Prochlorococcus marinus str. AS9601: one gene and its partner. Each later gene encodes a partner of the first gene's protein in a complex. Links are inferred from orthologs where the notes say so. Each region holds a gene or a part of one and is shown on either strand. Other genes may lie near its edges.

Region 1 (4,584 bases):
AACGACTATTTACTGAATCTTTCTTTTTATTTATTTTAAGTGTTTTATTGATTTATATAAATTATTTAATTCCTAATAAAAAATTACTGCTACAAAACATACCTATTACTGTTAATAAATCTTTTTTATTAATTATTGATCTCTTTTCTTATCTCTATGAAATATTCTTGGTGGTTTTTATATTTTCCTCTTCTTTTGCGGCTATGATCTTAATGGTAGGTTCTTTTTATAGGTTAATTAGAGTATCTAAAAGAAAGTCTAAACAAATAAGTTATAAATAATTTCAAATAGGTTGCATCAAGCCACCACTTCCTGAATCAGAATCATCATCATCATTTTCTGTTTCCTCTCCAAATAATGCAAATATACCAAGTACAATTGATGAAAGAATAATAGATAAGGGTAAAATCGAAGTTTGTATTCCGACGTCTATATATTCACCCATAAAACAAATAAATTTTTATAAACCTAACCGAAATCATACATATTCGCGGATTTTAAATAATTATTTAATAATTTATTCTTTTTTCATAAGAAGTTCTTTATCGAAATTCTTTATTTCTCTTTCAAAAGATTCGAACCACAACATAAGTTGATCAATTTGATTTTGAATTTCAGTTGCACCTAAACCCCTTATAGTGATGATTGATAATTGTTCGCCTTCATTAAAATTAAATTTATTTTGAACACTACTTGCCAAAGAATTTTTAAGAATTTTAAAAGTAGAATTTTTTAATTTTGTCTCTATCAAGATGTTTGGCTTTTTGAGCTTGATCTTACTAAAACCACATTTTTTAGCTAGTAATTTTAGTCTCATTATCATAATTAAGGACTCAACAGGTTTGGGTAAGTTTCCATATCTATTTACCCAGTCTGTAGCTAATTCAGTTAATTCATCATTTTTTGAACATTCAGTAGCAGATTTGTAAGCCTCAAGCTTCTCTTCTCTGTTTAATATCCATGTTGCAGGTATAAAAGCATTTATTGGTAAATCAATTTGAGTATCGTTAACTTCAGGTATCTCTTGCCCACTGATTTCTGAAATAGCCTCATGGAGCATTTCTATATATAAATCATATCCAATAGCATTAACCTTTCCACTTTGTTCTTCTCCTAATAAACTACCAACACCTCTTATTTCCATATCTTTCATTGCAAGTTGGTAACCACTTCCTAGTTCTGAAAAATCTTTTATAGCTTTCAATCTTTGTTTTGCAGCGTCATTAATTTTATTTATATCTGGATAAAACAACCAAGCATGTGCTTGTACACTGCTTCTACCAACTCTTCCTCTAAGTTGATAAAGTTGTGAAAGGCCAAATTTGTGAGAATCTTCAATAATGATTGTATTTACTTTAGGTATGTCTAATCCACTTTCAATTATTGTTGTGCATATCATAAGATCTACTTCTCCATTATTAAAAGCAATCATTGCATTTTCAAGCTCTGTTTCGTTCATTTGCCCATGAGCAACAATAAATTTTAAGCTTGGAAAAATATTTTTTAATTTATTTAAAGCTTGATTAATATCAGAAATTCTTGGAAGAACATAAAAAATTTGACCTCCCCTATCAAGTTCTTGATTAATGGCAGTTCTTATAACATCCATATCTATTTCAGCTAAATAGGTTTTTATTGATCTTCTTGATGGAGGAGGAGTATTTAGTAAGCTCATTTGTCTTAGTCCAGATAAACTCATATAAAGAGTTCTTGGAATTGGAGTTGCCGATAGAGTTAATACGTCTATGCTTGTTTTGATTTTTTTAATTTTCTCCTTTTGCCTTACTCCAAATCTTTGTTCTTCATCAATTACAAGTAGTCCTAAGTTTTTTATCTCTATTTCCTTTCCTAAAATTTGGTGCGTTGCTACAACTAAATCAATTTTGTTATTTTTCAAACCAGCATAGATTTCCTTTCTTTCATTAACGGTTTTGAATCTATTGAGTAATGATACTTTTATTGGGTAAGGTGAAAATCTATTGCTTATTGTTCTCCAATGTTGCTGAGCTAGGATTGTTGTGGGAGCAAGTAATATTACCTGTTTGCCTGATGTAATAGCCTTAAAAATAGCCCGAACAGCGACTTCTGTTTTGCCAAATCCTACATCTCCACAAACTAGCCTGTCCATTGGCTTTTCGCTTTCCATATCAGATTTTATTTCTTCTACAGCAGTAATTTGATCAGGTGTTGGTTGATAAGGGAATGATTCCTCTAATTCATCTTGCCAAGGACCATCTTCTGGGTAAATGTAACCCTTTAATTTCTCTCTCTTTGCATAAAGTTTTAAAATATCGACAGCAACTTTTTTGATTTGTTTCTTATTTTTGTCTTTTATTCTTTCCCATTCCGTCCCTCCTAATTTATTTATTTTTGGCTTTATTTTTCCACTTGATCTATATCTGTTAACACTACCAAGTTGATCAGCGGCAACACTTATCTTCCCATCCTGATACTGAATGACTAAATAATCTCTTGAATCTCCAGTTATATTTATTTTTTCTATTTTTAAAAATTTTCCTATTCCATGATTTTTATGAACTATAAAATCACCGGGACTAATCTTGTTTACGTTTATATTTGAATTTACACTTCTTTTTTTTCTTCTTATGAATACATTATGAAAAAGAGATTGTTGTGAAAATAATTCTTTATCTGTTATTAGGACAACTTTCCAAATTGGAAGATAAAAACCCTCGATTTCATAATTGTTCTTATTTTTTAAAATTAAAGGAGTTGAATTATTAATTGACTTAAATGCTTCATCAATATCATTAGGATTGTTTAAGAAATTTGTATTACATTCGTGCTCAAAAAGTAAAGTCCTAGTCCTCAATGGCTGTGCTGATAATATCCATACTTTCTCATTATTTTTTATATTTTTATTTATATCATTGGATAATTTTCCTATATTTTTAGAGTATGAATTTATTCTTTTATCATTTAACAAAAACTTATTATCAATATTGGTTTTAGATTCAAATTCATAAAATTTTATCAAATTAAAATTTCCTAGTGAATTTAATATTTCGTCAAACTTTAAATGTAAATTAGGTTTGGCCTGTAAATTAATATCATTATTTTTAAGGTTCTCATTTAATTCATACTCACAATTATCAAAATTACTTTCTGAATCTTGATACCAATTATTTGCAAATTTAGTACAATCTTCTAATTCATCAATTACGAGAATTGTTTCCCTATCAATAAAATCTATTATATTTGAGGGGGTTTTTTCAATTATTCCTAAATACCGATCAAGATTATTTTTATTTATATCTTCTGAATTAAAAATACCGTTCTTAGAAAAATTATTTAACTTATCTTTAATTAGCAAATTAAATCCAGCCTGTATTATTTCAATATTATTAATACTTTCTAATGTTTTTTGTGTATGGGGATCATATTCTCTTATCTTCTCAATTACATTATCAAAAAATTCTAATCTTATAGGAAACTCATTATTGACGGGATAAATATCTATTATTTCCCCTCTCCTACTCCAGAATCCCTCTGTTGAAGTTACATTATCCTTCGTATAACCAAGTAAAGAAAGTTTATTTGCTAATTCTTGAATCTCGATTTGAACCCCTTTTTGTAAATTCAACTTATTTTCAATTAATAAGTTTTTATTTATTAGATGAGGTTGTAGTGATCTCTCTGTTGATATAACAATATTAAGTTCATTTTTCTCTTTTTTTATTAATTTGGATAAAACAGTAAGCTGACTAAATTCAATCTCTTTGGATTTATTAATTGATGAGTATGGTAGATGTTCTTTTGGAGGATAATATAAAACTGCTTTATCATTTATACTTTCAAAATAACCAATCCATTTGTAGGCAATTTCTACATTAGGACAAATTAATAATATATTTTTTTTCTCTTTTTTTGCGATGCTATCTAAGATTATTGATTTAGCATATCTACTTGAACCAACAATATTTAATTCATTATTTTTTGAAATTCTTTTTACTAATTCAGAAGTAATTTGTGAGTTCGAAATATAATCAACTAAAGTATTTAAACTCATTTATAGTTATCAATCTTGATTACAAATATCCGATATATTATATTAGATTTTATACTGATTGTGAATAATATTTGATGGATTCAGCTGCAATAAATTCTTTTATACCCACGCTAGATCAGGTAGATAGTTGGTACGAAATCTTTACACTTTTACCAATATTAATTGCTCTAGAATTATTATTATCGGCAGATAATGCTGTCGCACTAGCTTCTCTTACTAAATCCCTCGACACTTCAGAATTAAGGTCAAGAGCCTTAAATATTGGCATAACAATATCTTTATTATTTAGGATTATTCTGATCATATTATCTAATGTTCTTCTAAAGTTTATTCTTATTAGAGTTTTTGCTGGTTTTTATTTAATATACTTATTCTTCTCAAATGTTTTTTTAAATTCAGATATAGAAAACACCGAAAATGGGACTGAAAATAATAAAAATAATTTTAGGTTCTTAAGAGTTGTAGCACTTCTTTCAATTACTGATTTTGCTTTTTCCATAGATAGCATCACTACTGCAGTAGCTATCAGTGATCAATACATATTAATTATATTT
Region 2 (3,511 bases), 770 kb from region 1 along the record:
TGTTTGCCCTCCTGTATCTGCATCCCTGCCTAATTCAAGATTTTTAGAACGTATAAGACCATGTAAATGTAAATGTAAAAATTTCAACCTCATTCAGCAAGTCCTCCGTTCAACGGCCTTTAATACAAATAAGCTGAATTTTCAAAGGAAATATTAAGAAAGCATTATGATTTGAAATTTTTTTAATATAAAAGTTTTCAAAAAACCAGTTACAGAATAGTTTTATGCCTCTTTATAAAAAGAATTTTTTTTGCTGTAATAATTTAAATAAAAAGAAATACAACAAAAATTTACTTATTTCAGAACCTTTTTAAGATATTTTGCTGTATGACTTGTAGGATTTTTAGCTACATCCTCAGGAATACCTTCTGCAATAATTTCTCCTCCTTTATCCCCTCCATCAGGTCCTAAATCGATAATCCAATCTGAACATCTAATAACATCTAAATTATGTTCAATAACAATTACTGAATTACCTTTATCTACCAAACGTTGTATCACATCCATTAATTTATGAACATCATAAAAACTTAACCCTGTCGTTGGTTCATCAATCAAATATAAAGTTTTTCCAGTAGCCCTTTTTGACAATTCCGTGGCTAACTTAACTCTTTGAGCCTCTCCTCCAGATAATGTAGGAGCTGGCTGGCCTAATTTGACATATCCTAATCCAACATCAACCAATGTAGATAATCTGTCCGCAGCTTGAGGTATTGCTGAGAAAGTTTCTGCAGCTTGTTCAACAGTCATCTCTAAAACATCAGATATATTGAAACCTTTATATTTCACCTGAAGAGTTTCCCTATTAAAACGAGCTCCTTTACATACTTCACATTGAACATAGACATCAGGTAAAAAATTCATTTCAATTACATTGACTCCCTGACCTTTACAAGCTTCGCATCTTCCACCCTTCACGTTAAAGCTGAATTGACCAGCTTGATAACCTCTTGCTTTTGCTTCTACTGTGGCAGTAAATATCTGCCGTATAGGATCAAAAGCACCGGTATATGTAGCAGGATTTGATCTTGGAGTTCTTCCTATAGGAGATTGATCAATTACGATAACTTTATCAATTGCCTTTATACCCTTTAACTCTTTTACTCCTTGCGGGAAAGGGACTTTTAATCCTAGAGAATGACATAATGCAGGATGAAGTAATTCATTTATCAAAGTGCTCTTCCCACTTCCACTCACACCAGTTACAGAAACTAATCTTCCTAAAGGAAATTCAACAGAAATATTTTTTAAATTATTTTTAATACAATTATTTAAAATTAAACTTTTTTTTACAGATGATCTACGTTCTTTTGGAGTAGGAATCGACTTCCTACCACTGAGATAAGCTCCAGTTAATGACTTTTCGGAATTTAAGACATCTTGATAAGATCCTTTAGCAATAATTTCCCCACCATAAACACCTGCCCCTGGACCAATATCTACTAAATAATCTGCGGATTTCATAGTATCTTCGTCATGTTCAACGACGACCAAAGTATTTCCCAAGTCTCTTAAGCTTTTTAATGTTTCTAATAATCTGTCATTGTCTCTCTGATGCAAGCCAATACTTGGTTCATCTAATACATATAAAACGCCAGTAAGACCTGCACCTATTTGTGTGGCCAATCTAATACGCTGAGCCTCACCACCAGACAAAGTCATAGCAGGTCTGTCTAAAGTCAAATAATCTAAACCTACATTAATTAAAAACTTCAAACGTAAACGAATCTCTTTTAATACCAATTCACCAATCTGCTTTTGTTTTTCTGATAAAGATATATTTTCTTTCTTTGTCTTACCTAAACCCATGATGCGCTCTACGTGATTTAAGGTTTCAGAAACGCTTATAGAAGTTAAATCAGTAATGTTGTATGGGCCAAGTTTAACAGCCAAAGCCTCAGGTCTTAATCTTTTTCCAGAACATGTCTTACAGGGAACTAATTCTAGATACTTTTCTAATTTTTGTTTAACTGATTCTCCATTGGCTTCATTCAATTGCCTTTCTAATATTGGTAAAATCCCCTCAAAAGGTCTTTCAAAACCACTAGAAGTTTTAAAACGACTATCAGCTTGAATTAAAATTGGTTTATCTGATCCCAAAAGCAGAACTTGTTTTTGCAAATCACTTAAATCTTTCCAAGGAGTTTTTAATTCAAAACCATAGGCTTGTCCTACGGAATAAAGTAAAGAGAAGTAATAAGTATTATCTTTTTCACTCCAAGGAGCTATTGCAGCATAAACAGGCAATGTTTTATCAGGTATAACTCTATCCGCAGTAAATTTTTTTAAATAACCAATCCCATGACAATCTGGACATGCCCCATATGGGCTATTAAAAGAAAATAATCTAGGAGAAAGTTCTTCAACAATAGAGCCATGCACAGGACATGCATAATTTTCTGAGTAAAGTTTTTCTCTCTCCAAGTTAGAAGGTAAGTTTTCTCCTTTTTTTGGAACAACTTCTACTATTGCTAGGCCATCACCTCTTTTAAGACAAGTTTGTAGAGAATCATTTAATCTTTCTTGTATTCCATCTCTTGCAATTAATCTATCAACTACTACCTCAATATTATGAATTTGATTTTTATCTAATTCAATACTATCAGCAAGTTCTCTTACCTCTCCGTTGATTCTTACCCTAGCAAATCCTTCAGCAGCTAGTCCACTTATTAATTTTGTATGTGTTCCTTTTTTTCCTCTTACAACAGGAGCCAACAATTGGTACCTTGTTCCTTCTGGCAAGAGAAGAATTTGATCAACCATTTCATCAATTGTTTGCGGCGCTATTGGAATCCCGCAGTGGTGACAATGAGGCTCACCAGCACGACCAAACAATAATCTTAAATAATCTTGTATCTCTGTTACTGTTCCAACTGTTGATCGAGGATTATGACTTGTAGATTTTTGATCAATTGAAATAGCAGGTGATAAACCTTCAATATTGTCAACATCTGGTTTATCTACTTGACCCAAAAACTGCCTTGCGTATGCCGAAAGACTTTCAACATATCTTCTTTGACCTTCAGCAAAAATAGTATCAAAGGCTAAAGAACTTTTACCACTTCCACTCACACCTGTAAAAACTATAAATTTGTTCCTAGGTAGAGAAAGATCAATATTTTTTAAATTATGCTGTCGAGCTCCTCTAATATTGATTGAGTTATCTTCTCCAAAACTACTATCAACCTTATTAACCATGTTTAAATCTAAATTTTGATTTAAAAAGGTTATTATAGTAGAATTTTTTCTATTTTACGCAGCTGAGCAATCAAGTAGTCTAGAAGCATATTCGTTTACTTCGCATGAACCTCCACCTATAAGTTCTATTAGTTCATTTTTTCTTTGATTTTTTGTAGTTAGTTTTGCAATTGAAGTATAAGTTATTCCATTAATAACGTTTTTATGAACTTTGAAATGAGCTGATCCCCTAGCAGCTAGAAATGGCTGATGTGTAATACATAAGACTTGTTGATTTTTAGAAATTTCTTTTATAAGCTCAACCAAAGAAAAT

The links. The genes of interacting proteins can lie anywhere in the genome.
Region 2: the proteins of mfd (region 1) and uvrA are in contact, whole or in part, in a crystal structure (PDB 4DFC), measured with the Escherichia coli proteins. The link is inferred for Prochlorococcus marinus str. AS9601 from one-to-one orthologs.

Annotation. Positions count from the first base shown.
Region 1 is NC_008816.1:889,694-894,277, reverse strand. The notes cover bases 318-4,393. They hold mfd (transcription-repair coupling factor), read right to left. Parts: upstream 4,031-4,393; coding sequence 518-4,030; downstream 318-517. Other genes in these bases: A9601_RS14025 (TerC family protein), read left to right, coding at 4,105-4,393; A9601_RS18660 (hypothetical protein), read right to left, coding at 318-445. Also shown: A9601_RS14035 (hypothetical protein), read left to right, coding at 1-281; more of A9601_RS18660, read right to left, coding at 284-317; more of A9601_RS14025, read left to right, coding at 4,394-4,584. UniProt on the Escherichia coli protein: Couples transcription and DNA repair by recognizing RNA polymerase (RNAP) stalled at DNA lesions. Mediates ATP-dependent release of RNAP and its truncated transcript from the DNA, and recruitment of nucleotide excision repair machinery to the damaged site.
Region 2 is NC_008816.1:1,661,179-1,664,689, forward strand. Bases 95-3,511 are described here. They hold uvrA (excinuclease ABC subunit UvrA), read right to left. Parts: upstream 3,199-3,511; coding sequence 295-3,198; downstream 95-294. Other genes in these bases: A9601_RS18200 (AAA family ATPase), read right to left, coding at 3,253-3,511. Outside these bases: A9601_RS18190 (glycosyltransferase), read right to left, coding at 1-93. UniProt on the Escherichia coli protein: The UvrABC repair system catalyzes the recognition and processing of DNA lesions. UvrA is an ATPase and a DNA-binding protein. A damage recognition complex composed of 2 UvrA and 2 UvrB subunits scans DNA for abnormalities.